DNA from 3 places in the Arthrobacter sp. B0427-1-12 genome. Region 2 is predicted to be linked to each of the others. Evidence: riboswitches for the same ligand, from Rfam matches in the RefSeq annotation. Region 2 holds a riboswitch; each other region holds the start of a gene.

Region 1 (9,675 bases), on a different contig from region 2:
GCTGGCGAGAAGGCTCGACGACGTCGACGGTGCCACGTTCGTGCCGTCGCGGCTGACCGTCGTCACTCCGCCGTGGAACTTCCCGGTGGCGATCCCTGCCGGGTCCACGCTGGCAGCGCTGGCCGCGGGCTCCGCCGTCGTCATCAAGCCGGCCAAGCAGGCCCGGCGCTGCGGCGCCGTGATGGTGGAGGCGCTGTGGGAGGCCGGCGTTCCCGGGGAGGTGCTGGCCATGGTCCAGCTCGAGGAGCGGGACCTGGGCCGGCAGCTGGTGGCGCATTCGGCGGTGGACCGCGTCATCCTCACCGGCGGCTACGAAACGGCGGAACTGTTCCGCAGCTTCCGCCCGGACCTGCCGCTGCTGGCCGAGACCAGCGGCAAGAATGCCATAATCGTCACGCCCAGCGCGGACTTTGACCTGGCGGCCAAGGACGTGGCGTATTCCGCGTTCGGCCATGCCGGACAGAAGTGTTCCGCAGCCTCGCTGGTGATCCTGGTGGGCTCGGTGGCGAAGTCGCAGCGTTTCCGCAACCAGCTGGTGGACGCCGTGCAGGCGCTCAAGGCCGGCTACCCGGCCGATCCCTCCACACAGCTGGGCCCCGTCATCGAACCGCCCGCCGGAAAGCTGCGGGACGGTCTGACCGTGCTGGGGGAGGGCGAGTCCTGGTTGATCAGGCCGGAGCCGCTTGACGCGTCCGGGCGGCTCTGGAGCCCAGGTGTGCGCACCGGCGTCCGCCGTGGTTCCTACTTCCACCGGACCGAGTTCTTCGGCCCGGTGCTGGGGGTGATGACCGCGGCGACGCTGGGGGAAGCCATCGAACTCCAGAACGACGTGGACTACGGCCTCACTGCCGGGCTGCACTCGCTGGACCCGCAGGAACTTCGGCTGTGGCTGGATACGGTTCAGGCCGGCAACCTGTACGTCAACCGCGGCATTACCGGCGCAATCGTCCAGCGCCAGCCGTTCGGCGGCTGGAAGAAGTCCGCGGTGGGCGCCGGCACCAAGGCCGGCGGGCCGAACTACCTCATGGGCCTGGGCGGCTGGGAACCGGCGGAAAGCGCAGCCACTGAGCCGGTGGGCCATCCGGGCGTGCGGAAGCTGCTGGCAGCCGCCGGAACTTCCGGCGCCGGCCTGTCCGCGGAGGAGCTGGACGGCCTGCACCGCGCTCTGAAGAGCGATGCCGCGGCCTGGGCGGAAGAGCTCGGCACGGCCAAGGATGTGTCCGCCCTGGCTGCCGAACGCAATGTCTTCCGCTATCTTCCCGTGCCGGTGGCCGTCCGGCTCTCGGAGGGTGGGCGGCTGGCGGAGCTGGTGCGCATCCTGGCGGCCGGCGTGCTGGCAGGTTCCGAGGTCACGGTGAGCTCCGCCGTCGTTCTTCCGTCCCCGCTGGAAGCGGCGGTGAGGGAACTGAATATTCCCGTCACGGTGGAGAACGACGCCGAGTGGCTGGCGGCCGCCGGCAGACCAGGTGGCGGGGGACCCGCCGGACGCGTGCGCCTGATCGGCGGCGACACCCAGGCGACCGCGGGGGCGCTCGCGGCAGCAACCGGCGGCAGGCCGGATCTGGCTGTCTATGCCGGACCCGTCACCGAAGCCGGCCGCGTGGAGCTGCTGCCGTTCCTGCACGAGCAGGCTGTCAGCATTACGGCGCACCGCTTCGGCACGCCGAACCACCTGTCCGACCATTTGATCTAGCGGTACGGTCCGCCGAGGGCGAGACTGGATTGCAGCAACCGCACCACCAGGAGTTCTCCGATGAGCAGCAGAGACCTTTCCCAGTCCATTATGCGGCGGAAGCCGATCGAGGAGATCCAGGACGAAGCCGCTAAGAGCGCGCTCTTCAAGAGCCTCGGCCTCTGGCAGTTGACTGCCATCGGCGTCGGCGGCATCATCGGTATCGGCATCTTCACCCTCGCCGGACTGGTGGCCAACGGCGGCGCGGAGGGCGCGCCGGTGGGGCCCGCCGTCGTCATTTCCTTCCTGGTCGCAGGCTTGGCCAGCGCCGCGGCCGCCCTCTCCTATGCGGAATTCGCTGGCATGATTCCCCGTGCCGGCTCTGCCTACACCTACGGCTACGTGGCCCTCGGTGAAGTGATCGGCTGGTTCATCGGCTGGGACCTGCTGCTTGAATACATCGCGATCGTGGCTGTTGTGGCCATAGGCATCTCCGGATACTTCACCGAGTTCATGGCGGGCATCGGCATTGAGGTTCCTGTTTGGATGCAGGGCACACCGGACACGGTGGAGGGCGGCGTGATCAACCTGCCCGCGATCGTGGTCTGCCTGTTCATCACCTGGATCCTGAGCCGGGGTACCAAGACGTTCGGCCGCTTCGAACTGGTGGCCGTTGGCGTGAAGATCCTGCTGATCCTGTTCATCATTGGGCTTGGGTTCTTCTACGTGAATGCGGAGAACTACACGCCGTTCATGCCCAGCGGCTTCAGCGCCGTCTTTGCCGGGGCGGCGACGGTGTTCTTCGCGGTCTTTGGCTATGACGCCATGAGCACCGCGGCTGAGGAAGCCACGGACGGCAAGAAGCACATGCCCAAGGCCATCCTGCTGTCCCTGGCCATCGCCATGACGTTGTATGTCCTGGCCACCCTGGTGCTCACCGGGATGCAGAACTACACGGACATCAGCCCTACGGCGGGATTCGCCTCCGCGTTCCAGAACGTTGGGCTGCCCGTGATCGCCACGATCATCTCCGCCTTCGCAGTGCTCTCCATCCTGACAGTGATGCTGACCTTCCTGCTGGGCGTCACCCGGGTCTGGTTCGCAATGAGCCGGGACGGTCTGCTGCCCATCTGGTTCTCCGCCACCGACAAGCACGGCACACCGCAGCGGGTCACCTGGATCGCCGGCATTGCCGCAGCTTTCCTGGCCGGTGTGTTTCCCATCCGTGCGGTCGCGGACCTGACCAACATCGGGATCCTGGCGGCGTTCGTTGTGGTGTGCGTGGCCGTCATCGTCCTGCGCCGCACCCGCCCGGAGGTGCCCCGGACCTTCCGCCTGCCGCTCATGCCGGTGGCGCCCGCATTCGGCGTGCTGGCCTCCGGCTTCCTGATGCTGCAGCTCGACTGGCAAACCTGGGCGCGGTTCGGTATCTGGCTGGTCATCGGCCTTGTCCTGTACTGGTTCTACGGCCGCAGGCACTCGCTGATGAACCCGCACAGTCCGCGGCACGGCCACCACGGGCTGCTGCACCACCGGCGGCCGCTGGACTGAGCGAGCGCCGAGAGAACCCACGGTAAACTTGACACTTCAAGTAAACTGGAAGCCGAAACCATCCACCAGCCAGGGAGCACCATGGAATTCGGCATCTTCACCTTCGGCGAGCTGACCCGCAACGCAGGCACCGGCGTCGGACTGTCCCCGCACCAGCGGCTCACCGAGCTGATCGAGCTGGCCAAGATTGCGGATCAGTCAGGTATTTCCTTTCTCGGTCTCGGCGAGCACCACCGCCACGACTTCGCCCTTTCCGCCCCGGAAATCGTGCTGGCCGCGATCGCCCGCGAGACCACGAAGCTGCGGCTGGCTACGGCCGTCACTGTACTGTCCACCCAGGACCCGGTGCGCCTGTTCGAGCAGTTCGCCACCCTGGACCTGATCTCGGACGGGCGGGCGGAGATCTTCGCCGGCCGCGGTGCGTTCATCGAGTCCTACCCGCTGTTTGGCTATGACCTGGCGGACTACGACGAGCTGTTCGAGGAAAAGCTGAAGATGCTGGTGGCGCTGCGGGAAAACCGCAACCTCACCTGGACCGGCCGCCACACGCAGTCGCTGCAGAACGCGGAGATCGCCCCACGACCACTGCAGGAGCAGCTGCCCGTCTGGGTGGGCGTCGGCGGCACGCCGGCCAGCTTTGAGCGCGCGGGCCGGCTGGGCCTGCCGCTGTATGTGGCGCTGCTGTCCGGGCCCCAGCACTTTGTGCGGCTGGTCGACTACTACCGGCAGACAGCCGCCGCCAACGGGCACGACGCCGGCCGCCTCGCCGTGGGTGCCGGCGGCCACTTCTACGTCGGCGGCACCTCGCAGCAGGCCCGGGACACCTTCTATCCCTACTACAAGGCGTACTTCGAGCAGAACATGCCCCGGCCCGCGGGCCACTTCCCGCGGCAGACCTTCGACCTGTGGACCGAGCCGGGCGGGGGACTGCTGGTGGGCAGCCCGCAGGAAGTGATCGAGAAGATCATGGTGATCCATGAGGCCCTGGGCATCGACCGCTACATGGCCCAGGTCGGCCTGGGTGGGCTGCCGTTCGCGGAAACCGCGCGTTCGGTGGAGCTGCTGGCGACCGAGGTGATGCCCGTGGTGCAGAAGGAGCTGGGGTTACGAAGTGTGTCCAATGTTTGACCTGGAACTAAGGCGATCCTAGTCTGGATGCCAGAATCATGAGCTCCAACGCATAAGCCCTGGCTGGTTGGACGGCAACCCTCTCGCTGTAGTGGGGTGCTCCAGGTGATGATTCGGCCCGCGCGGGGCGAAGGAACCTGCGCAGGCAAGTACGGCGCTCTTCGTGCCCCAGGCCCGGAGCCGCCATCAAGTGCGCGAAGCCAGGAGTCTTCCATGTCTTTGACCAACGACCTGCAGCCCGCCGCCCTGCGTCAGGCCTTCGGCCGCTTCCCGTCCGGCATTGCCGCGCTGTGCGCGCAGATTGACGGGGCGCCGAACGGTATTGTGGCGTCCTCCTTCACCGTGGGCGTTTCGATGGAACCGCCGCTGGTCATGTTCGCCGTTCAGAACACCTCACGGACGTGGCCGGTGCTGCGAGGCGCTGACCGCATCGGGGTCTCCATCCTCGGAACAGAGCACGACGGCGTCTGCCGCCAGATCGCGTCCCGGACCGGTGATCGTTTCGCCGGCCTCGAACTGCACACGTCCGACGGCGGTGCGGTCTTCCTGGAGCAGGCCGCCCTGTGGCTGGACTGTTCGGTGGAGAATGAGGTCCCGGCGGGCGACCACCAGGTGGTGCTGCTGCGCGTGCACGGCTTCTCCACGCATGACGGTGCCCACGAGCCGCTGGTCTTCCACGGTTCGGAGTTCCGCCGGCTGGAGCAGCCGGCATTCGTATAGTGTTCGTTGCATGACCCCAGGCCCCCGCGATCCCGAATTGTTGGTCGACGCCGAGGTTGACGAGGTTCCGGCACCGGAACCCACCCAGATCAGGAGTCGGCGGGGACTCATTTATCTGGGCATCTGCCTGGTGCTGATCGGACTCAACCTGAGGACCCTGTTCTCCAGCTTCTCCGCGGTGCTGGCCGAGGTCACGGCCGCCACCGGACTGCCGGCCTTGGCGGTTACCGTCCTGACCACGGTCCCGGTGACCTTCCTGGGTGTCTTCGCCCCGCTGGCACCGGGGCTGGCCCGGCGCTTCGGCGCCGAGCGGGTCCTGCTCGGCGCAATGATCGTGCTGACGGCCGGACTGGCCGCACGCGGGCTGGAAGTTCCCGGCGCCGGCCATCTGCCCGCACTGATGCTCGGCACCGGCGCCTGCGGCGCGGCCATCGCCGTCGGCAATGTGCTGCTGCCCGGCGTCGTCAAGCGGGATTTCCAGCACCGGCTGGGACTGATGGGCGGACTCTACACCACCGCCATGTGTGCCTCCGCCGCCCTCGGTGCGGGCTTCACCTACCCGGTCTATGCCGCCACCGGCTCGTGGGAGTTATCGCTGGCCTTCTGGGCACTCCCGGCTGCCGCCGTCGTGCTGCTGTTTGCGCCCATCGCCCTGAGGCGGCATCACGGCCGGCACACCGTCGCGGTCTCCGGACCGAATGTCTGGCGCTCGGCGACCGCCTGGCAGGTGACCGTCTTCATGGTGCTGCAGGCGATGATGTCCTTCAGCGTCTTCACCTGGCTAGCGCCGATCCTGCGGGACCGCGGGATCGACGGCGGCACAGCCGGGGCCATTGTGGCCGTTTCGATCGTGCTGCAGATGACCGGATCGCTGTTCGCGCCGGCACTGGCAGCCCGACTGCGGGACCAGCGCGCGCTCAACGTGGCCGTGGCGCTGATGACCGGCGGCGGTTTCGCATTGAGCATCTTCGGCCCGCTGGAGCTGATCTGGGTGTGGACCGGGCTGCTGGGACTGGGGCAGGGAAGCCTGACCGCGGTGGCACTGACCATGATCATGCTCCGCACCCGGGACAGCCACACGGCTGCGCATCTGTCCGGCATGATGCAGGGCGTGGGCTACGGTGTCGGATCCTCCGGGACTCTGCTGGTGGGTCAGCTGTATGCCGGAACCGGAGGGTTCACCGCCGCCGGCATCATGTTCCTGGCGGTGGGTGCGCTGGCTGCAGTGTTCGGCTACCGGGCGGGCCGGAACCGCTTCGTCGGCGAACACCAACGTTCACTCCGCGATTGACGCACCACAAATGCGTTTTTCGTGCGGGGGCTGCCGACCCAGCGGGGCAAGAAGAGCCGCTCCGAAGGGGTCCTAACCTAGAGCGGTTCCTATACTTGAAGTAGGCCGCATGCCGGCACCGCTGACTCTGCGGCCGGATAACTATCCGTCCCCCACAAGCGAGTGATCCTCATGGCACACGAAACCACAAGCGGAGTGCATTTAACCCCCGAACAACGCAGCCACAAGGCGACAACGATCCGTCTGATCGGACTCATCAGCATCATTGTCGGTGCGCTCATGATCATCGGCGGCGGCATTACCTGGGGCATCGTCAGCTCCCAGTTGGCCGACGAAAGAATCCCCATCTCCGCAGATGCCCCGATGTTCGCCGGCGAGCAGGTCAATGGCCCGATCGACGCCTTCATCCAGGCCGGCGTGATCAACAAACATTCCCTCGAAGCCACCGGCGGCAGGACCTATGGCGAAATGGAACAGGATGACCCCGAGCGCCAGACCGTCATGACGGCATCATTCCTGCGGGCGTCGCTGTTCACCTCCGTGGTGGCGTTTGGCCTGGCGCTCTTTGCCTTCGGCGCCGGGCTGATGCTGGTACTGACCGGCCTGGCACTGCGCGCGGCCGGGCAGGTCCTGCGCAGTACGTAAACGAGTACATAAACCGTTCCGCAGAGCGGGTGTGAGGGGTGGCCCAGCGCGGACGCCCCGGATACTTCCGGGGCGCCCGCGCGCCGCGTCAGGCTAGACGGCGGAGGCTTCCTTGGAACCGGCCAGCCGCACCCAGGTATCCACCACGGTGTCCGGGTTCAGCGACACGGATTCGATGCCCTCGTCGACCAGCCATTCGGCAAAGTCCGGGTGGTCGCTGGGTCCCTGGCCACAGATGCCCACGTACTTGCCGTGCGCCTTGCAGGCCTGGATGGCCATGCTGAGCAGGCGCTTGACGGCGTCGTTGCGCTCGTCGAAGCTGCCAGCGACGATCGCCGAATCGCGGTCCAGGCCCAGGGTCAGCTGGGTCATGTCGTTGGAGCCGATGGAGAAGCCGTCGAAGTACTCGAGGAACTGGTCCGCGAGCAGGGCGTTGGCCGGCAGTTCGCACATCATGATGATTTCCAGCCCGTTTTCGCCGCGCCGCAGCCCGTTCTCGTCCAGCAGATCGATCACGCCGGCGGCCTCGTCGACGGTGCGCACGAACGGGATCATGAGCTTGACGTTGGTCAGGCCCATTTCGTTGCGCACGTATGATAGCGCCTCGCACTCCAGGTCGAAGCAGTCCCGAAAGGACGGCTCAAGGTAGCGGGAAGCACCGCGGAAGCCGAGCATCGGATTTTCCTCGTCCGGCTCGTAGGCCGGGCCGCCGATGAGATTGGCGTACTCATTGGACTTGAAGTCGGACATGCGCACGATCACCGGCTCCGGCGCGAACGCCGCCGCAATGGTGGCCACGCCCTCGGCCAGGCGCTTGACGTAGTACTCGCGCGGTCCGGCGTAGGCGGCGATCCGCTCCCGGATTTCCGCGGCCACAGGGGCGGGCTGATCGTCCAGGTTGAGCAGCGCCTTGGGGTGGATGCCGATCTGGCGGTTGATGATGAACTCCAGCCGCGCCAAGCCGACGCCGTGGTTCGGCAGCGCGGCGAAGGTGAAGGCCTGCTCCGGAGTGCCGACATTCATCATCACCTTGACCGGCGCTTCGGGAAGCTGCCCGAGCTCGGTTTCCTCGACGCGGAAGTCCAGCAGCCCCTCGTACACGAAACCGGCCTCACCTTCGGCGCAGGACACGGTGACTTCGGTGCCGTCGGCCAGAAGGTGGCTGGCATCCCCGGTGCCGACGACGGCGGGAATCCCCAGTTCGCGGGCGATGATTGCCGCGTGGCAGGTGCGGCCGCCGCGGTTGGTCACGATGGCGCTGGCGCGCTTCATGATCGGTTCCCAGTCCGGGTCCGTCATGTCCGCGACCAGGACGTCGCCCGTCTGGAAAGCGGCCATCTGGTCGATGGACTTGAGGATGCGCACCTTGCCGGCGCCGATGCGCTGGCCGATCGCGCGGCCCTCGACCAGCACGCGGCCGGTCTCGTTCAGGCGGAAGCGGCTGAGCTGGCCGACGGCCTTGCGGGACTGCACCGTTTCGGGACGGGCCTGCAGAATGTACAGGCCGCCGTCGATCCCGTCCTTGCCCCACTCGATGTCCATCGGGCGGCCGTAGTGCGCCTCGATGGCCAGGGCATGGCGGGCCAGCTGCTCGACATCGGCGTCGGTGAGGCTGAAGCGCTGCCGCAGTGCCGGTTCCACGGGCACGAAGTCGACCGTGCGGCCGACCTCCTCGCTGGCGGTATAGGTCATCTGCAGGGCCTTCTCGCCGAGGCCGCGCTTGAGGATGGCGGGACGGCCGGCCCGCAGGGCCGGCTTGTAGACGTAGAACTCGTCCGGATTGACCGCGCCCTGGACCACGGCCTCGCCGAGCCCGTAGGAGGAGGTGACGAAGACGGCGTCCTGGAAACCGGATTCGGTATCCATGGTGAAGATGACGCCGGAAGCTCCGATGTCGGAACGCACCATCCGCTGCACCCCGGCCGAGAGTGCCACCTCGGCGTGCTCGAAGCGGTGGTGCACGCGGTAGGCGATGGCGCGGTCGTTGTACAGGGAGGCGAAGACGTCCTTGATGGCCAGCAGGATGTTCTCGATCCCGCGGACATTGAGGAAGGTTTCCTGCTGGCCGGCGAAGGAGGCGTCCGGCAGGTCCTCGGCGGTGGCGCTGGAGCGCACGGCCCAGGACAGGTCCTCGGAACCGCCGTGCTTCTTCACCAACTGCTCGTAGGCGGAGCGGAGCTGGGCCTCGAATTCCGGCAGGAACGGGGTCTCGCGGATCATGGTCCGGATCTCGCTGCCGGCGGCCGCCAGGGCGGTCACGTCGTCGGTATTGAGGCTGTGCAGGCGGTCGGCGATCCGCTGGTCCAGCCCGGAGTCGCTGAGGAAACGGCGGTAGGCATCGGCCGTGGTGGCGAATCCATCGGGAACCTTCACCCCTGCGGTGGTGAGGTTCTGGACCATCTCGCCGAGGGAGGCGTTCTTGCCGCCTACCCGGTCAAGGTCCTTCAGGCCGAGTTCGGAAAACCACAGGATGTCTGTCGTCATGGGTCACTGCTCCTTCGCAGGTGTCAGGCACGGGCCGGGGTACAGCCCGATTGTAGGAATCGCCGTACCGGGCGGCGGAATTCTTGTCCATAGTGACAGGCCGACGCCCCGGATTCCATGTGAAGTGCAACACAGCGTAGTGTGCAGGACTTCCCTGCCCCCGGGCGAAGCGTGCTAATGCCGC
Region 2 (9,675 bases):
TCGCCGCCGGATGCCGGTCGTTCAGGTACGCCCCGCTGTCCTCCGGGCCGGCGCCGAACAGCTTCTCGCGCAGCGTGCCCGGTGTGTATTCGGTCTGCGCCAGGCCGCGGCGCTGCAGCTCCGGCAGCACGCCCTCGATGAAGTCGGTGTAGGAGCCCGGCAGGGTCTGGTTGATGATGTTGACGCCATCGATGCCGGCATCCTGCCATTCCTCCAGCCGGTCGGCGATCTGCTCGGGTGTGCCCACGATCTGGTTGGCGCGGGACCGGTAGAGCGCCAGGTCCCGCAGCGTCGGGTTGCCGTTGGGCGAGCTGGCAATGACGGCCTCCAGATGTCCCTGGGAGCCTTCGGTGGTGATGCTGCCCAGCGGGGTGTCCAGCGGCAGGCCGCCCAGGTCCACCCCGAAGCCGCCGCCGATATGGGCGACCAGCGCATCGTAGTCCAGGGTGGCTTCCAGGTCCGCGGCCTTCCGGGCGGCCTCGGCCTCCGTCCCGCCTACTGCGAAGTGGAGTCCCTGCAGGAACTTCACGTCATCGGCCCTGCGGCCGGCGGCCACCGCCTTGCCACGGACCGCGGCGGTGTACTTCGCCGCAGCCTCCGGGCTGGAGGCCAAGGTGAACGTCGCTTCGGCGTTGTGGGCGCAGAATTCCTGCCCTCGGCCGGAGCTTCCCGCCTGGAACAGCAGCGGCGTGCGCTGCGGTGTCGGCGAGACCAGATGCGGACCATCGATGGAGTACCGCTGCCCGCGGTGGTAGATCTTGTGCACCATGTCCGGGTCCGCGTGCAGGCTGTTGTCCTTATCCTGCAGCAGGGCGCCCTCGTCCCAGGATCCTTCCCAGAGCTTGTAAACGGCATCCACGTACTCGTCCGCCCAGGCGTAGCGGTCGTCGTGCTTGGTCAGACCGTTGCCGTTGAAGTTCCGGTGCGCGTTCTCCAGCACGCTGGTAACGATGTTCCACGCGGCACGGCCGTTGCTGAGGTGGTCCAGGGTGGAAATCTGCCGCGCGAACTGGAACGGATGGGACTGGATCACCGATGAGGTCGCGGCCAGGCCGATCTGCTCGGTGGCGCCGGCCAGCGCGCCCAGCAGGACCAGCGGATCGTTGGACGGAACCTGCAGGCCGCGCCTGAGCAGCGAGGCCCACCCGCCTTCGTGGTCGCCGTAGAGGCCTACGACGTCGGCAAAAAAGATGGCGTCGAACTTCGCCGCTTCCAACTGGCGGGCCAGGTCCGTCCACAGCGCCAGTTCGTTGAACCGGTGCTGCTGCGCCTCCGGCCGGCGCCACTGGCCGCCCATGATGTGGCTGGTCGTGTTCATGACGAACGCGCTCAGCAGCAGCCGGGGCCGCCGGCCTTCAAAACGGGTGCTGGGGATGCTCATGCGTCGGCCCATTTCTGCAGGTCCGCCTGCGGGTCTTCGTCCCAGGGCAGCTCGAAGAAGCCGTCCTGGTAGGTCTTGAAGAACTCGGCCACCTCGGGGCTCTGGATCGCTTCCTCGAGCGCCTTCGCCTTTTCCGTGCCGGCGAATTCGGGGGTGGCAGCGAAGATGGAACGGTACGGGATCTCGTCCTCCACTGCGTCCTCGGCGACCAGGTTCGCCTGAGTGTGGACGCCGGCGTCGATCGCGGTGGACTGGAACATGAAGCCGGCGTCCACGTCCTCCAGCGTCTGGCTCAGGGACAGCTGGTCCACCTCCACGAACTGCAGGTTCCGCGGGTTGTCGATGATGTCCGCCTTGGTGGCGGTGACCACGGTGGGACCCTCGCGCAGGGTCAGCAGGCCGTGGGTCTGGAGCATGAAGAAGGCCCTGCCGTTGTTGGCCGGATCCACCGGAATGGACACCTTGCCGCCCTGCGGGAGGTCCGCCAGGCTGGTGTGCTTGTAGGAGTAGAGCGCCGCCGGCGAATTGCGGATGTAGAAGAGCGGAACCAGGTTCAGGCCCTTGTCCTTGTTGAACTGGGTCAGGTACGCGCTGTGCTGGAAGGCGTTGGCGTCGTACTCCCCCTGCGCCACGGAGAGGTTAGGCTGGATGATGTCGTTTACGAACTTGGCTTCCAGCGTCCAGCCCTTCTCCGCCAGCAGCTTCTGCGCAATGGTGATGGGTTCCTGGTAGGACTTCACGCTGGAGGCGATGATCCGGATGGTCTTGTCTCCCGCATCGCCTGAAACGGCGCCGGCGTTGCTCAGGCCGCAGCCGACGGTGCCCAGGACGGGCACGGCCGCGGCGGCGCCAAGGAGGCCGCGGAGCAGGGAGCGTCGGGAAACATTCGGGGTGGATGGGCTGATTTTGGGCATAGTGGTCCCCTTGAAAGTGGTGCGGGTGAAAATTTCGAAGGCGGCTAGAGCCGTTTGTCCAGCCTGCGGGCGATGAACGATCCGCCGATCTGCACGATCTGGACCAGCACAATCATCAGCACGATCGCCGCGATCATCAGCCCGGTTTCGTAACGGTAGTAGCCGTAGCGGATGGCGAAGTCACCGATGCCGCCGCCGCCGACCAGGCCAGCCATCGCCGAGTAGGAGATGAAGCTGACCGTCATGATGGTGATGGAACCGACCAGTGCGGGCTTGGCTTCCACCAGCAGCACGTCCCGGACGATCTGAAGGCGGCTGGCACCCATGGAGCGGGCCGCTTCCACGACGCCGGTCCCCAGCTGGGAGAGGTTCTGCTCCACGAACCGGGCAAAGTACGGGATCGCGTTGATGGTCAGCGGGACGATCACTGCGGCGGTACCGATGGTCGTCCCCACGATCAGCCTGGTCAGCGGGATGATCGCAATCAGCAGGATCAGGAACGGGAAGGACCGGATCAGGTTCACCAGGCCGTCGATGACCCGGTGCAGCTTCGGCTTGTGCTTCAGGCCGTTGGGGCCGATGGAGTACAGCAGCACCCCCAGCGGCGTGCCCAGCAGGACGGCCAGCGGGATGGCCACCAGCAGCATGGTGAGGGTCTCGCCCATGGCGGCGACAATTTCCGGCCAGACCTCGATGATGCGCTCAAGCACTGGCCAGCTCCCCCGGCCGGTGGATGCGCTCGAGCTCGATGTCGTCGGAAATCAGGTAGCGGCCAATCGAGGTGCCGGGCGAGAAACCCGGCCGGTCCAGTTCGGCCAGGTCGAACTGCTCGACCACCCGTCCGTCCTCCATCACGGCCACGTTGTCGGCGATGGCCTTGATGACGTTCATTTCGTGCGTGACCACCACGATGGTGATGCCGAACTTCGCGTTGACGTCGCTGAGGTACTGCAGCACGGAGGCTGTGGTTCTGGGGTCGACGGCGGAGGTCGGCTCGTCGCAGAGCAGCACCTTGGGCTCGGTGGCCAGGGCGCGGGCGATCGCGACGCGCTGCTTCTGGCCGCCGGAGAGCTTGGCGGGGTAGGTCTTCGCCTTGTCAGCCAGGTCAACAATCGCCAGCGCCTCGGCCGCGCGGCGCCGCCGCTCGGCCGGTCCCACACCCGCGAACTTCAGGGACAGCTCGACGTTCTGCTGGGCGGTGAGGTTGTTGAGCAGATTGAAGTGCTGGAAGATCATGCCGATGTCGTGGCGCTTGGTGCGCAGTTCGGGGTCGGACAGCTCCACCAGGTCCACGCCGTCCACCAGCACCCGCCCGGAGGTGGGCCGCTCGAGCAGGTTGATGTTGCGCAGCAGGGTCGACTTGCCGGCTCCGGAGAAGCCGATGATCCCCTGGATGCTGCCCCGCGGGATGTGCAGCGAGATGTTGTCGACGGCGGTGAATTCGCCGGCATCCGCCCGGAAGACAGTCGAGACGTTCTGGATGTCTATCACTGGGCACCGCCGTTGCCGGGCGCTGCCGCTGTTGTTGGTATCACGTCGATCTCCTTGGGTCTAAGCCCGAGAAGAGGCGCGCCGCCGTCGCCAAAGGAACCCCTGGCCGGCGCGGATACGGGCGCGGTCAGGGAGACCAACGAAAGCAGTTGCTTCTCCATCGGTCCTGGCAGTAGCACCCTGCTCCCTTGGCAAAAACGGGAGGGGGTTGCTGCGGCGTCGTCGATCCAGGTCTCTCGGCCGCTCGGGATGGTTACGCACCCATTCAAAAGCCGGACCCGTCAAAAAGCGAATAAGTTACGTCACATCCCGTAACGGGGCTTCAGGGCCGCAGGTCAGCGGCCAATCACAGCCCGAACCGCGGCGCCTCGATGGCCGGGCAGGTGTCCATCACTACCTCAAGGCCGGCGTCCTTGGCGCGCTGGGCGGCCGCTTCATCGATGACGCCCAGCTGCAGCCAGACCGCTTTCGCGCCCACGGCGATGGCTTCGTCCACCAGCGGCCCCACCTTCTGTGAGTTGACGAAGAAGTCGACGACGTCGATCCCGCCGGGGACGTCCGCGAGCTTTTTGTAGCCTCTTTGCCCGTGGACGTCGTCGCCCTTAAGGCTCACCGGAACGATCTGCATGCCCAGCCCGTCCATCAGGTATTTGGAGACTCCCAGCGCAACGCGGCGCGGATTGTTGGAAAGTCCGACGATGGCCCAGCGGCCGGGGGCCGTCAGCAGTCTGCGGATGACCTCAGGATCATTTTCGTGTGCCACGTTCTGCCTCCAGCAGCCTGGTCCGGTACGCAATCAACAGGGCCAGACTACGCCTTGCGGAAAGGGTGCGGAGAGGTCGGTTTGTTACGCCGATTTGCTCCGGGGCCGCCGTGTCCCGTTTCATTGGAGGTGACCATCCCGAGCGGCCGAGAGACCTGGATCGACGACGCCGCAGCAACCCTCTGATGCTTCACAGCCATCAGCAAGGTGCTACTGCCAGGACCGATGGAGTGTGCTTTATGCCTGAATTTGCCGCATCCCGCGCCGCCGCGGCCTTCCCTGCCCTGCCGTCCCGCAGGCGGCCGCCGTCGATGCGAATGTGCAGCTGCAGTTCCGCGCGCGCGTGACGCGCCCCCGCATCTTCCGCACCACCACAAAGGACCAGCACACCCTATGACTGCCATCGCCGCGCAGAGCACTTCCGCCGCTGACGTCGCCACCGAAACCGAACGGATCGCCTTCTGGGAGGAGGCGGCCCGCAGGCTGCAGTGGGAAACGCCGTGGCATACGCCCCACACCTGGGAGCCGGCCCGGCCCACCGGGGGGATTAATGACGACGGCGAACCCCACCTTAGTGTGCCGAAGATCGAGTGGTTCTCCGGGGGCACGCTGAACGTCGCCGTCAACTGCGTCGACCGGCATGTCGCCGCGGGCCGCGGAGACAAAGTGGCGCTGCACTTCGAAGGCGAGCCCGGCGACCGCCGCTCCATCACCTACGCCGAACTCCAGAAGGAAGTCTCCCAGGCCGCCAACGCACTGCTGGCGCTGGGCATCACCAAGGGCGACCGTGTGGTCATCTACCTGCCGGTGATTCCCGAAACCGTCATCATCACCCTGGCCGTGGCCCGGATCGGCGCCATCCACTCGCTGGTCTTCGGCGGTTTTTCCGCCGAAGCACTGAAGTTCCGGGTCGAAGACACCCGCGCCAAGCTGCTGGTCACCACGGACGGCCAGTTCCGCCGCGGCCAGGCCGTCCCGGTCAAAGCCAACGCGGACGAAGCCGTCTCCGGCGACAACGCAATCGAGCATGTGCTGGTGGTCAACCGCACCGGTCACACCGACGTTGCATGGGTCGAGGGCCGGGACATCTGGTGGCACGAGGTCGTCGACACCGCCTCCGAGGTCCACGAACCGGAGGCGTTCGACGCCGAAACGCCGCTGTTCATCATGTACACCTCCGGCACCACCGGCAAGCCCAAGGGCCTGGTCCACACCTCCGGCGGCTACCTGACGCAGGCCTCCTGGAGCTACGAGTACCTCTTCAGCAATCCGGATCCGGCGCAGCGGGAGAAGGACGTCCACTGGTGCACCGCGGACCTGGCCTGGGTCACGGCGCACACGTACGAGATCTACGGACCGCTGTCCAACGGCGTCACCCAGGTGATCTACGAAGGCACCCCGAACACTCCCCATCCAGGCCGGCACTTCGAAATCATCGAACGTTACGGCGTCACCAGCTACTACACCGCGCCGACGCTGGTGCGGTCCCTGATGGGCTGGTTCCCCGACGGCGTACCGGCGGATTACGACCTCTCCTCCATCCGCCTGCTGGGCACCGTCGGGGAGGCCACCAACCCGGAGGCATGGCGCTGGTTCCGCGGGAACATCGGCCGCAACGAAGTGCCGATGATCGATACCTGGTGGCAGTCGGAGACCGGCGCGACGATCCTCTCCCCCCGCCAGACGGACACGGTGTTCAAGCCCGGCTGCGCGACGCGTGCGCTTCCGGGTGTGGGCACCAAGATCGTGGACGACGACGGCGCACCGGTTGCGCCGGGCGTCCAGGGTTACATCGTGGTGGACCAGACCGGTCCTGCGATGGCCCGCACCGTGTGGGGCAACCCCCAGCGCTACCTCGATTCCTACTGGCGCAAGTACGCGGAACAGGGCTGGTTCCTGGCTGGCGACGGCGCGAAGTACGACGAGGATGGGGATACCTGGATCCTGGGCCGGGTCGACGACGTCCTCAACGTCTCCGGCCACCGCCTCTCCACCATCGAAATCGAATCCGCCCTCGTCTCCCACCCGTGGGTCGTCGAAGCAGGCGTTGCCCCCGTAGCCGATCCCAAAACCGGCCACGCCATCGCCGCCTTCGTCGTGCTGACGGATGCCGGCAAGGCGCAGGACCATGCGAAGATCGTCACCGCCCTCCGCAACCACGTCGCCAAGGAGATCGGCCCGATCGCCAAGCCGGCCGCCGTCGTCGTAGTTCCGGACGTCCCCAAGACACGCTCCGGCAAGATCATGCGCCGCCTGCTCACCCAGTTGTACGAAGGCACGGCCCTCGGCGACACCACATCGCTCCAGAACGAACCCGCAATTGCCGGCATCGCCGCTGCCCTGGCCGACCAAAGGAAGTAACGCCATGACCACTCCCCAGATCGACTTTTCCGCGCCCCTGAAGTTCGCGTACTGGGTACCGAATGTCTCCGGCGGCCTTGTTGTCTCCACCATCGAGCAGCGCACCAGCTGGGACTTCGACTACAACAAGAAGCTGGCCCGCATTGCCGAGAACTCCGGCTTCGAATACGCCCTGACCCAGACCCGCTACGCCGCCTCCTACGGCGCGGACAAGCAGCACGAGGCAACGTCCTTCTCGCTGGCCCTGCTGGGCGCCACCGAACGCCTGAATATCATCTCCGCAGTGCACCCCGGCATGTGGCACCCGGGCGTGCTGGCCAAGTTCATCATCACCGCCGACCACATCTCCGGCGGCCGTTCCGCGGTGAACATCGTCTCCGGCTGGCTCAAGGACGAGTTCGTGAACTTCGGCCTGCCCTGGCTGGAGCATGACGAGCGCTACGTGCGCACCGAGGAGTTCATCCGGGTGCTGCGCGGGCTGTGGACCCAGCAGAACTACAGCCAGTCCGGCAAGTACTACAACATCTCCGACTTCACCCTGAGCCCGGCACCGCTCGACATCCCTGGCCGCGCCCACCCGGAGATTTTCTTCGGCGGTAATTCCACCGCCGCCCAGGGGGTCGCCGGCCGCACCGCCGACTGGTACTTCTCCAACGGCCGCGATATCGAGGACTTCAAGGAGAACATCGCCGGCGTGACGGCCGCGGCCGCCACCGCGGGCCGTTCGCCGAAGTTCGGCCTCAACGGCTTCGTGATCGCCCGTAAAACCGAGAAGGAAGCCCGGGACACCCTGCGGGAGATCATCGCCAAGGCGCACAAGCCTGCTGTCGATGGCTTCGCCTCCGCCGTCAAGGAGGCCGGACAGGCCACCAAGGACCGCAAGGGCATGTGGGCAGACTCCAGCTTCGAGGACCTGGTCCAGTACAACGACGGTTTCAAGACCCAGCTGATCGGCACCCCGGAGCAGATTGCCGAGCGCATCGTCGAATACAAGAAGATCGGCGTGAACCTGTTCCTGACCGGTTACCTGCACTTCCAGGAGGAAGTGGAGGCGTTCGGCCGCGACGTGCTGCCGATCGTCCGCGAGCTCGAGGCCGACCTGGCCCGCAGGAACGGCACTGAAATGAACACCGAACTGCTGCCCGTCACCAAGTTCGGTACTCCGGAACGGGTAGCCTGACTTCATGAGTGAACGTCAATTCGGTTTCCGCACCCGTGCCCTGCATGCCGGCGGGACCCCCGATGCCGAACACGGCGCCCGCGCCGTCCCCATCTACCAGACCACGTCCTTCGTGTTCAAGGACACGGACGATGCTGCCAACCTCTTCGCACTGCAGAAGTACGGGAACATCTATTCCCGGATCGGCAACCCGACGGTCGCGGCCTTCGAGGAGCGCATGGCCTCCCTGGAGGGCGGCATCGGGGCCGTGGCGACGGCGTCGGGCATGGCAGCGGAGTTCATCACCTTCGCCGCGCTGACCGGGGCAGGTGACCACATCGTCGCCTCCTCCCAGCTCTACGGCGGCACGGTGACCCAACTGGACGTCACGCTGCGCCGCTTCGGCGTGGAGACCACATTTGTGCCCGGCACGGATCCGGCGGACTTCGCCGCCGCGATCCAGCCGAACACCAAGGCCGTCTACACCGAGATTGTGGCCAACCCCTCCGGCGATATCGCCGATCTGGAGGGGCTCGCCAAGGTGGCGCACGACGCCGGTGTTCCGCTGATCGTCGACGCGACCTTGAGCACGCCGTACCTGATCCGCCCGATCGAGCACGGTGCGGACATCGTAATCCACTCGGCGACCAAGTTCATCGGCGGGCACGGCACCACCCTGGGCGGCGTCGTCGTCGAAAGCGGCCGCTTCGACTGGGGCAACGGCAAGTTCCCGCAGATGACCGATCCGGTGCCGTCCTACGGCAATGTGTCCTGGTGGGGCAACTTCGGCGAGTACGGCTTCCTGACCAAGCTGCGCTCGGAGCAGTTGCGCGACATCGGGCCGTCGCTGTCCGCGCAGTCCGCTTTCCAGCTGCTGCAGGGCGTGGAGACGCTGCCGCAGCGCCTGGACGAGCACCTGGAGAACGCCCAGCGCGTTGCCGAATGGCTCGAGGCCGATGACCGGGTCACCTATGTGAACTACGCCGGCCTGCCGTCGCATCCGCACTACGAGCGCGGGCGCCGTTACCTGCCCAAGGGCGTCGGTTCCGTCTTCGCCTTCGGGGTCAAGGGCGGCCGCGCGGCCGGCCAGAAGTTCATCGAAGCGCTCCAGGTGGCCTCCCACCTGGCCAACATCGGCGACGCCCGCACCCTGGTCATCCACCCCGGCTCGACGACGCACCAGCAGCTGTCCGTGGACCAGCTGGCGGCCGCCGGCGTGCCGGAGGACCTGATCCGCATCTCCGTCGGACTGGAGGACGTCGACGACATCCTCTGGGACCTGGACCAGGCACTGGCCGCTTCGCAGTCCGCGGCGGCCGAGCACGGGCCCAGCCGCGACCACGAGGACCACGCGTTCGACACCAGCGAGTTCGCCGCGCCGACGTACGACGGCGAAGCGTGCGTTATTCCCTCCGCCCGCGCCGCGTCGGTGGAGCCGGGAACCCGCGTGGTGGAGTCGGTCGAGGCCCAGGAAGCCCCGGCCCAGGAAGGAGCATCCAAGTGAGCACCGAGGAACGCACCTGGCAGGGACCGTCCGCGCCGGAGCGCCTGAACATCCTGCGCAACACGAAGGTGATCGCGATTGTGGGGGCCTCGGACAAACCGT
Region 3 (9,675 bases), on a different contig from region 2:
TATGGGCAGGCGTTGTGCCTCCCGTCACAACCCACGACACGTCCACAAGCCTTCGGTGCAGGAGGCCACAATCGAGCGGAATCCTCATGTCTGATATCGCCATCCTGATCAACACGGCGGTGGCAGTGCTTGCCACTGTTGTGCTGATTGTCCGGTTCAAGGTGAACCCGGTCATCTCGCTGGTCATCGGCTCCGTCTACCTGGGCCTGTCGGCTGGACTCGGGGTCACGAAGACGGTCGAAACGATCACCGGCGGCTTCGGCGAGATCATGATGGAGGTTGGGCTGCTCATCGCCTTCGGCGTGCTGATGGGTTCGATCCTCAACGAGACCGGTGCCATCCGCCGCCTGGTCGAGCAGTTGCTGCGCGTCTTCGGCGCCAAGGCGATGCCATACAGCATGGGCGTGGCGATGGGCACGGTGCTGCAGTCCATTTTCGTGGACGTGATGATTGTGATCTCAGCGCCGCTGGCCCGCAAGCTGGCGCCGAAGATCGGCAGGTTCGGCACGGCCAGGCTGGCCACGGCGATGGCGATCTCACTCGAGTGCGGCATCGTGTTCATGGTTCCCGGCGTCGGTGCCCTGGCCCTGGCCGGCGTGCTCGGGGTGTCCTTGGGGAAGATGCTGCTGTTCGGTCTGATTATCGTGGTGCCCACGGTGGTGATCGCGATCGCGATCATGACGTTCCTTTTCCGCCGCGGATTCTGGAAGCCTGAATCGGACGAGAACGACGACTTCGCCGACGAACTGGAGCAGGACGCCGGCGGTGACTCGCGGGCAGGACGTCCGGCACCGGCAGGGGGTGCCGCGCCGACCGCTGACGACGCCGACGCCCTCCGCCCCGCGACAGGCGCCGTGGCGCTGGCCGAGCGGGAGCAGCAGGAAGCGCCGCTGCTGCTGCTCTTCGCCCCGCTGTTCACTTCGCTGCTGCTGATCGCCGCCGGGGCGGTGCTGGAGATCGCACAGATCGAAATCGCCTGGCTCCAGCTGCTCGGCTCTCCTGTGGTGGCACTGCTGATCGGCCTGATCGGCACGGCCGTAGTGGCCCACTACACCATCGGCCAGAAGCGGGTGGAGGAAGCCATCTCCACCGGTTTCAAGGAGAGCGGCCAGATCCTGTTGCTGACCGGCGTCGGTGGATCGCTCGCCGCGACCGTGGCCGCCGCCGGGCTGGGCGACATCCTGGGCGGTTTCTTCTCCGCCAGCACCGTTGCCCCGCTGCTGGTGGTCTGGGGAATCGCGGCCCTGCTGCACATCGCCGTCGGCTCCGTGACGCTCTCGGCGATCACCGCGGCCGGCCTGCTGGCTCCGGTCGCCGACGCGATCGGTCTGGATCCGGTGCTGATCGCGCTGGCCGCCGGCGCTGGCTCTCTCTTCATGGTCCATGTCACCTCCAACACCTTCTGGCTGCTGCAGTCGCTGCTGGGCCAGACTGTGCGGGGTGCCCTGAAGACGGTGAGCGTCGGCGTCTCCGTGGCCTCGGTCGTCGCAATCCTGCTGATCCTGCCGCTGAGCCTGGTGCTCTGACAGGGCCACCGTTGGGACCGGCCAGCCCCGGGAACTGAGGAAGAACAGGATGCGGTCGGGAACCCGTTGCATCTGTGCAGAACCGGCGTATTGTTCAATTCGGGACGGCGCGGACGGCACACGCAGCCCCCTGGAATCCGCCGTTGGAGAGCACCATGCCTGACAAGACCCCGCACCGGGACGAACACAAGAAACCGACCAAATCCATCAAGCAGCGCCGCGCGGAGAAGCGGGCCAAGGGCGCCACGGATGCGTCCGCGGATCCGGTCGCCCGCATGAAGAAGCGCTGAGGGCAGCCGGCACCGGCTGAACCGCACAGAAGCCCGACGGCGGCACTCCGGCGAGTGCCGCCGTCGGACTTTGACGGGAAACCGCTGCTTTAGATCGCCTTGCCTGGGTTGAGGATGTTCAGCGGGTCCAGGGCCGCCTTGATGCGGTGCTGCAGTTCGCGGGAGAGGTCGCCGACCTCGGCGGTGACCCAGTCCTGCTTGAGCAGGCCGACGCCGTGCTCACCGGTCAGCGTCCCGCCCAGGGACCGGGCGAGTTCGAACATGCGTCCCAGCGCCTCCTTCGGGGCGCCGGTGGTGATCGACTCCCCGGGTTCGACGACGATCATCGGGTGCAGGTTGCCGTCGGCGGCGTGGGCAATCGTGTAGATCCTGACCCCGGTGTCCCGGGAAATCTCCTGGATGCCGGTGACGATCTCGGCCAGCCGGTTCCGCGGCACGCCGACGTCGCCGATGGAGGTGCGCCCCAGTTGTTGGAGCGACGGGATCGCATCCCGGCGTGCCTGCACCAGCGCTTCCGCCTGGACCGGGTCCTGGGGGACGAAGACGGATTCGGCGAACGGTTCGATGGCCTTGAGCACCACGTCGCGCTCGATTTCGGCACCGAAACGTCCGTCTGGGCCAGCAGGAAGGCACCGCCGCGCTGCCGGTGGTCCGTGCCCGTGGCCAGATCGATGGCCCCTAGGGTGGGTCCGTCGACCAGTTCCAGTAACGCCGGGGTGGCCCGCGCGGCGACGACGGCGGAGGCCGCCGCGGCTGCGCTTTCAACATCGCGGAAGTAGGCGGCGACGGTCGCAGTGGCCACCGGCATCGGCCGCAGCCGTAGGGTCGCCTCGACGACGACGCCGAGGGTGCCTTCGGAGCCGATGAACAGGGCGTTCATGTCGTAGCCGGTCACGGCCTTAATGGTTTCGGTGCCGGTAACCAGCACGCGGCCGTCGGCCAGGACAACTTTCAGGGCCAGGACGGACTCGCGGGTCACGCCATACTTGGCGCAGCGCATGCCGCCGGCATTGGTGGCGATATTGCCGCCGATGGAGCAGTAGAGCGTGCTGGCCGGATCCGGGGCATAGAAGAGTCCGAATTCGGCGGCGGCCGCGTTCAGTTCGGCGTTCAGGACGCCGGGTTCGACGACGGCGAGCTGCTCCACCGGGTCGATGCGCAGGATCCGGTTCATCCGGCTGACGTCCAGCACGATCTCCCCGGCCTGCGCCGAGGCGCCGGCGGCCAGGCCGGTGCCGGCCCCGCGGGGCACCACCGGCAGCCGGTGGGCGCTGGCCGCGCGGAGGGTATCCACCACATCCTGGAGGGACTCGGCCAGCACGACGCCGTCGGGCAGCGTCGGGGGCACATAGCCGGAGCGGTCGGTGCGGACGAGTTCAAGGTCGGCGGGATCCCGGGTAAAGCGGGGCAGCGCGGCGAAAGCGTCGGGGAGATCGGGAACCAGATTGATCGACATTGATGCGTCCTCGCTTGGATGTGCCGGCATGGAGTCCACATTCCTACGACCTGCTGCAGGGCACAAGCCCCTAGCACGGTCCGGTTTCCGAATCGAAAGTGTTGCGAAGCATTACCGTCAGGGACGGCGGATTTTGCAGTGTGACGGACCTGCCCTGCAGAATCGGTACCAGAATCAAGAGTTCCAGCCACAAGGCCCTGGCCGGCTGGACGGCAACCCTCGCCGCTGTAGTGGGGTGCCCCAGGTGACGATTCGACGCGGACCCGGCGCAGGATCGGGCGCGTAAGTATGGCGCATCGTTCCGCGGGCGCCGCGAGCCTTGAAGGTCCACCATGACTGCAACACTGCCCGCTGTCGGGGAGCGCCCTGAGAGCATCGGTACCCACATCGCCCGCAAGAAGCGGGTGCTGTCCTCCGCGTTCGTCGGCACCACTATCGAGTGGTACGACTTCTACCTCTACGGCACAGCCGCCGCGCTGATCTTCAACCAGCAGTTCTTCCCGTCCTCCACGCCGATCGGTGGCATCCTGGCCTCCTTCGCCACCTTCGCGGTGGGCTTCTTCGCCCGCCCCGTTGGCGGCATCGTGGCCGGCCAGCTGGGCGACCGGATCGGCCGCAAGTCGCTGCTGGTGATCTCGCTGCTGACCATGGGCATCGCCTCCACGGCGATCGGCCTGCTGCCGACCTTCGCGCAGGCGGGCTGGTTCGCCGTCGTCGGCCTGGTGCTGCTGCGCCTGCTGCAGGGCCTGTCCGCCGGCGCCGAGTGGGGCGGTTCCGCCCTGCTGTCCGTCGAGCACGCGCCGAGCCACCTGCGCGGTTTCTTCGGCAGCTTCACCCAGATCGGCTCCGCCGCGGGCATGCTGCTGGCCACGGGTGCCTTCGCGGTGACCCAGTCGGTGCTGGGCGCCGAGCAGTTCGCCGCCTTCGGCTGGCGCATCCCGTTCCTGCTCTCCGCCGTGCTGGTGGTGGTGGGCCTGGTGATCCGCCTGGGCGTGGATGACGCACCGGAGTTCAAGGAACTCAAGGAGGAGAAGCAGGTGGAGGCCTGGCCGGTCAAGCGAGTGCTGCGCGAACACCCGCGGGCCATCCTGATCACCATCGGCCTGCGCCTGGCCCAGCCGGCACTGTTCTTCCTCCTCACCGTCTACATCCTCAGCTACCTGAAAGAACGCCGCGACGACAGCGCCGCCGGCCTGACCGCCATCCTGATCGTTTCCGCGCTGGGCATCATCTCCGGCCCGTTCTGGGGCTGGCTCTCGGACAAGGTGGGCCGGCGCCGGATCGCCGTGAGCAGCGCCGTCGGCATAGCCGCATTCATCTGGCCGTTCTTCTGGTTCCTGGATAATGGGCCGCTGGTGCTGCTGCCGCTGGTGATGATCGTGGGCATGAACCTGCTGCACGATTCCATCTACGGACCGCAGGCGGCCTGGTTCGCGGAGCAGTTCCCCGTGCACCTGCGCTACAGCGGCGTCTCCTTCGGCTACCAGGTGGGCACCGTGCTCTCCGGCGGCCTGACCCCGTTCATCGCCGCGTCCCTGCTGGAGCTGGGCGGCAACGAGCCGTGGCTGATCTGCGGCTACCTGGTGCTGCTGGCCGGCCTGACCACCTGGGCGGCGCTGGCCGCGAAGGACCCGGCCGTCCAGGAGCGGGCGGCGCTGGCAGAGCGGCGCGTCGCCGCCTGACGCCCTCAGGCTCGACGCCGGCACTCGGGTTCCCCCGGCAGACGGAACCTAAGTGCCGGCGTCGTCATTTAATGCACCTTCCCCTCCCGCTGACTTTGCGCGAAACGCACGAATGGGCGCTTAAATGAACGTGTGCTGCGGAGTGAACGGGGGCAGGTCAGCGGGAGGGGGCGAGCCCACTGAGCCATTGCGGGGCGAGGCTTTGGAAGACGCGGGGCTCCAGAGCGGGCGCGCCGGCGGGGATGGCACCGGCCAGCGGCACGTGCAGGCCGCGCAGGTACTCGGCATTGCTGGCTTCCACCTCGTCCGGTTCCTCGGGCCACGCGCCGATCACCACGCCCGCCACCGCCAGCCCGCGCCGGTCCAGCGCCTCCAGTGTGAGCAGGCAGTGGTTGAGGGTTCCCAGGCCGCTGCGGGCGACGACGATGACGCCTACGGTCAGGGCGGATGGCGGGTCGGAGCGGGTGCCGGCCCCGCCGCTGAGGTCCGCCGCGAGGTCCGCCAGCGTATGCCTGGCCGAGTCCAGTTCGACCAGCAAGCCGCCGGCGCCCTCCACCAGCACGTGGTTGTGGGTTGCGGCGAGCTGCCGGATCCGGTCCACATGAACCTCCAGGCCGGGCAGCCGGGCGTCCTCGCGGAGGGCGGCGGCCACCGGGGCCATCGGTGCCCGCAGCCGGGCGCCGTCGGAAACCGCCGCCAGGCCGGCCAGGCGCCGCACTTCGTCCGAGTCGCCAGGCTCGCCGTCCTCGACTCCGGTTTGGGCCGGCTTGTAGGCGGCCACCGTCCGGCTGCCCCATGCCGGCGAGGTGAGGGCGGCGGCCAGCGCTGCCGTCGTCATGGTCTTGCCCACCCCGGTGTCGGTGCCGGTGACCACCACGATCCGGGGAAGCCCGGGTGCTCGTGCGGCCGGGGAAGCGGGCATCAGGACCGCCCCGCCATGGCCGGCCGGGACCCGGCGGTTCCCGTTGCGGTTCCGGTTCCGGTGCCGGTGCCGGTGACGGTCACGGCCAGCGGTGCCTGGAAGGACAGCAGCCGCAGCCATTCCGGTTCGGGGCCGGTCAGGACCAGGTCCGGCAGGGCGCGGGCGGTTTCCTCCAGCACCAGCACCGTCTCGAGCTCCGCCAGGCGGGCGCCGAGGCAGCGGTGCAGCCCGTGGCCGAAGGCCAGCGAATACGCAGTGGGGCCGGCGCCGGCCGGATGGTGGCCGCTGAGTTCGAGCAGGATCTCCGCGCCGGCAGGCAGCGCGTGTCCGTCCAGCACGGTGTCCCGGGCGGCCGCGCGACGCCAGGTGAACACGGAGGATTCCGTTGCCAGCACCTTCTGTACCACCGGTCCGGCTTCCGCGTCGCCGGCCGCCAGCCGCCGCCACAGCTCCGGGTCCTCCAGCGAGCGGTACAGCGTGGTGGCGATCAGCTGGGCGGTGGTTTCCTGCCCGGCGATCACCAGGAAGTATCCGAGCGAGCAGATCCGGGCGGCATCCACCCCCGCCCGGTGCAGTACCCCGAACAGCGAATCCGTGTCCCGGCTGGCCTCAACTGCGGCGCGCAGCCAGCCGTAGAACTCGGCGGCGGCGGCGGCCAGTTCGGCCTGGCGCTGTTCGTCCGGCCAGCCCCAGAACAGCTCCAGGGAGTCGCGGCTCCACCGTTTCAGCTTGTCCAGGTCCGGGCAGTTGAGGCCGATCAGTTCCTGCATGATGACCGGCGGGATGTGCTTGGCCACCAGATCGGCCAGGTCTACTGGTGCGTGCGCCAGTCCGGCGGCGGCCGCGTCCGCCCGCTGGCGCGCCAGTTCGCGGATCCGCGGTCCCAGCGCGGCGACTTTGGCGGGGGTGAAGAAGCCGGCTACCAGCTTCCGCACGCTGCGGTGGTCCTCGCCGGTGGCGGAGGCCAGCACGGGCGGCAGGGCGAAGCGCGCGCGGCTGAGGATCCGCAGCGCCGCCGGGCCCAGCGGCACGACGGCGGTCAGGGCGTTCGTGGGCACAAAGTCGTCCGTCCGGCGCAGGACCTCGCGGACCTGGTCCGGATCCTTGACTACGTGAAAATTCATGCCCGTACCGCCTGTTCTGCCTGGGTCGTTTGTTCCGCCGGGATTTCGTGTTCAGCCCGTACCGGCTGTTCCGCCCGGACGGCATCGGCCACGAGCCCGGCGGCGCGCACCGTCTGTTCCGCCGCCAGGTCCGCCCGGGCCGTCAGCCGCAGCCGTGAAATGCCGTCCGGCACGCTGGGCGGACGGAAGCAGCCCACCAGCACGCCCGCCGCCTCCAGCCGCGCGGCGATCCGCACCGCCGGCCCGGGCCCACCGACCGGAACCGACTGGACCGCACCCGCCGCACGCTCGATCCCGCAGATTCGGGCAATGACCGCGGCGTTGCGGGCGACGGCCGCCGGCAGCCCCGGTTCGGCCAGGATGATCCGGCAGGCCTCGGCAGCCGCGGCGGCAGCGGCCGGGGCGAGCCCGGTGTCGAAGATGAACGGGCGGGCGGTGTTGACCAGGTGCTCGCGCAGCAGGGCAGGCCCCAGCACCGCCCCGCCCTGCGCTCCGAGGGCCTTGGACAGGGTGGCGGTGAGCACCACGTGTTCGCGGCCGGCCAGCCCTGCGGCGTGGACCAGTCCGCGCCCGTTCCCGGCCACGCCCAGCCCGTGGGCCTCATCGACCACCAGCAGCGCGTCGTACCGCGCCGCCAGGGCGGCGGCTTCGGCCAGGGGAGCGGCGTCTCCCAGCACCGAGTAGATGGACTCCAGTACGACGACGGCGCGCGGCTGGGTGCGTCCGGCCAGCAGCCGTTCCAGTGCGGCCAGGTCCGAGTGCGGGCAGATTTGCACCGGTGAGCGTGAGAGCCGGGCAGCGTCCACGAGCGAGGCGTGGATGTGCTCATCGCTGATGATCAGCGTGCCGGGCCCGCCCAGCGCGGTGAGGATCCCGAGGTTGGCGGCGTACCCGCTGGAGAAGACCAAGGCGGATGGCTGGCCGGTCAGCGCGCAGAGCCGTTCCTCCAGCTCCACGTGCACGGACTGGGTCCCGGTCACCACGCGGGAGGCCCGCGCCCCGGTGCCATGGTGCTCCACGGCAGCGATGGCGGCGGCCTTCAGCCGCGGGTCCGTTGAGAGGCCCAGGTAGTCGTTGGAGGCCAAATCCAGCAGGTTTCCGGCCGGCTGTTGTCCGCCGGCAGCACCTGCCCGCACCGTGGTGCGCCGGACCAAGCCCCGGCTGATCCGCACGCGTTGCCGGTCCGCCAGCCAATCCTGCAGCGTGCCCATCAGCCGTGCACCTGCGCGATGGCGGCGGTGAGGGCTGCGCCGATGGCTGCGACGTCGTCGTCCTCGGTCAGGTAGGGAGGCATGGTGTAGACCAGGTCGCGGAAGGGCCGGACCCACACACCGTGTTCCAGCGCGGCGCGGGTCAGCGCGGGCACGTCTACGGGCCGGTTCAGCTGGATGACGCCGACGGCACCGAGGGTGCGCACGTCCCGGACCGGATCCAGGCCGTTCGCCGGCGCCAGAGCCGCGGCCAGCCCGCGGCCGACCCGGTTCACCTGCCGCTGCCACCCGCTGGATTCGAGCAGCTCCAGGGAGGCATTGGCCACCGCGCAGGCCAGCGGATTGGCCATGAAGGTGGGCCCGTGCAGCAGTGCCCGGAATTCGGAAGCCGTGACGGTGTCCGCAACCTCGGCCGAGCACAGCACCGCGGCGAGCGTGAGGTAGCCGCCGGTCAGCGCCTTGCCCACGCACATCACGTCCGGGGCCACCCCCGCCCATTCGGCGGCGAACAGCTTCCCGGTGCGGCCGAAGCCGGTGGCGATCTCATCGAAAATCAGCAGCAGGCCGTACCGGTCCGCGGCCCGGCGCAGGGCGCGCAGGCACTCCGGGGCGTAAACATGCATGCCGCCGGCCCCCTGCAGCACGGGCTCCACGATGATCCCGGCCAGCTCGCGGTGATGCCGTTCAACCGTCTCCTCCAGCAGCGCAGTCCAGGCCCCGACCTCAGCGGCATCGGCGACCAGACTTCCGTCTTCGGCAAGCCGGGCCGCCGGAGGCCTGGGCAGGAAGTGCTGCTGGGCCACCAGCCCCGGAAAGGCGGCATGCATACCGTCCACCGGATCGCAGACACTCATCGCGGCGAACGTGTCCCCGTGGTAACCGCCGCGCAGGGCCAGGAACCGCTGCCGGCCCGGCCGGCCGGCGGCCGCCTGGTACTGGACGGCCAGCTTCAGTGCCACCTCCACGGAGACCGACCCGGAATCGGCGAAGAACACATGCCGCAGCGGCTCCGGGGCCAGCCGGACCAATGTCTCGGCCAACTGCACGGCCGGTTCGTGGGTCAGGCCGCCGAACATCACGTGGCTGAACCGCCCGGTCTGCAGCCGCACCGCCTCGTCCAGGACCGGGTTGCGGTAACCGTGGATCGCGCACCACCAGGAACTCATGGCATCGATGGCCGTAAAGCGCGCGCCGTCCGCGGCCTCCAGCTGCAGGCGCACCCCCGACGCGCCTGTGACGGCGTAGGGGGCCGGCCCGTCCAGCGGAGCGTAGGGGTGCCAGAGCAGACCCCGGTCGCGGACGGCCAAGGTCGCGGTTGCCGCCGGCGGCAGGCCCGCCGGGCTAGGCATTGGGTGCCAGCTCCGTTCCGGCGCCGCGGCGGCGGATCGCAATCTCGCCGGTCAGGGCAGGGTCAGCGTCGGCGTCGTCCGCGCCCAGGACCACGAAGCCGGCGTCGGCGATCAT

Evidence for each region. A riboswitch is a leader RNA that binds a small molecule or an ion and turns the genes downstream of it on or off. The one in region 2 is predicted to bind S-adenosylmethionine.
Region 1: another riboswitch for S-adenosylmethionine. It lies ahead of AC5RWU_RS09200 (flavin reductase family protein); the one in region 2 lies ahead of AC5RWU_RS04905 (methionine ABC transporter ATP-binding protein).
Region 3: another riboswitch for S-adenosylmethionine. It lies ahead of AC5RWU_RS00310 (MFS transporter); the one in region 2 lies ahead of AC5RWU_RS04905 (methionine ABC transporter ATP-binding protein).

Annotation. Positions count from the first base shown of each region.
Region 1 is NZ_JBNHIC010000011.1:37,290-46,964, forward strand. Features, by position in the region: gene AC5RWU_RS09185 (bifunctional proline dehydrogenase/L-glutamate gamma-semialdehyde dehydrogenase) at 1-1,693, shown strand, start outside; gene AC5RWU_RS09190 (amino acid permease) at 1,754-3,223, shown strand; gene AC5RWU_RS09195 (LLM class flavin-dependent oxidoreductase) at 3,305-4,351, shown strand; SAM riboswitch class IV at 4,386-4,509, shown strand; gene AC5RWU_RS09200 (flavin reductase family protein) at 4,565-5,071, shown strand; gene AC5RWU_RS09205 (MFS transporter) at 5,082-6,362, shown strand; gene AC5RWU_RS09210 (aromatic ring-opening dioxygenase LigA) at 6,534-7,007, shown strand; gene ppsA (phosphoenolpyruvate synthase) at 7,101-9,491, opposite strand; gene AC5RWU_RS09220 (pyruvate, water dikinase regulatory protein) at 9,666-9,675, opposite strand, start outside.
Region 2 is NZ_JBNHIC010000004.1:86,553-96,227, reverse strand. Features, by position in the region: gene AC5RWU_RS04920 (LLM class flavin-dependent oxidoreductase) at 1-1,381, opposite strand, end outside; gene AC5RWU_RS04915 (MetQ/NlpA family ABC transporter substrate-binding protein) at 1,378-2,295, opposite strand; gene AC5RWU_RS04910 (methionine ABC transporter permease) at 2,340-3,005, opposite strand; gene AC5RWU_RS04905 (methionine ABC transporter ATP-binding protein) at 2,998-3,786, opposite strand; SAM riboswitch class I at 3,941-4,042, opposite strand; gene AC5RWU_RS04900 (CoA-binding protein) at 4,133-4,549, opposite strand; SAM riboswitch class I at 4,680-4,781, shown strand; gene acs (acetate--CoA ligase) at 4,943-6,910, shown strand; gene sfnG (dimethylsulfone monooxygenase SfnG) at 6,915-8,090, shown strand; gene AC5RWU_RS04885 (O-acetylhomoserine aminocarboxypropyltransferase/cysteine synthase family protein) at 8,095-9,573, shown strand; gene AC5RWU_RS04880 (CoA-binding protein) at 9,570-9,675, shown strand, end outside.
Region 3 is NZ_JBNHIC010000001.1:56,186-65,860, forward strand. Features, by position in the region: gene AC5RWU_RS00290 (GntP family permease) at 87-1,526, shown strand; gene AC5RWU_RS00295 (hypothetical protein) at 1,682-1,816, shown strand; gene AC5RWU_RS00300 (FAD-binding oxidoreductase) at 1,906-2,397, opposite strand; partial or broken gene AC5RWU_RS00305 (FAD-binding oxidoreductase) at 2,793-3,302, opposite strand; SAM riboswitch class IV at 3,445-3,567, shown strand; gene AC5RWU_RS00310 (MFS transporter) at 3,605-4,954, shown strand; gene bioD (dethiobiotin synthase) at 5,112-5,876, opposite strand; gene AC5RWU_RS00320 (cytochrome P450) at 5,876-7,000, opposite strand; gene AC5RWU_RS00325 (8-amino-7-oxononanoate synthase) at 6,997-8,211, opposite strand; gene AC5RWU_RS00330 (adenosylmethionine--8-amino-7-oxononanoate transaminase) at 8,211-9,560, opposite strand; gene bioB (biotin synthase BioB) at 9,553-9,675, opposite strand, start outside.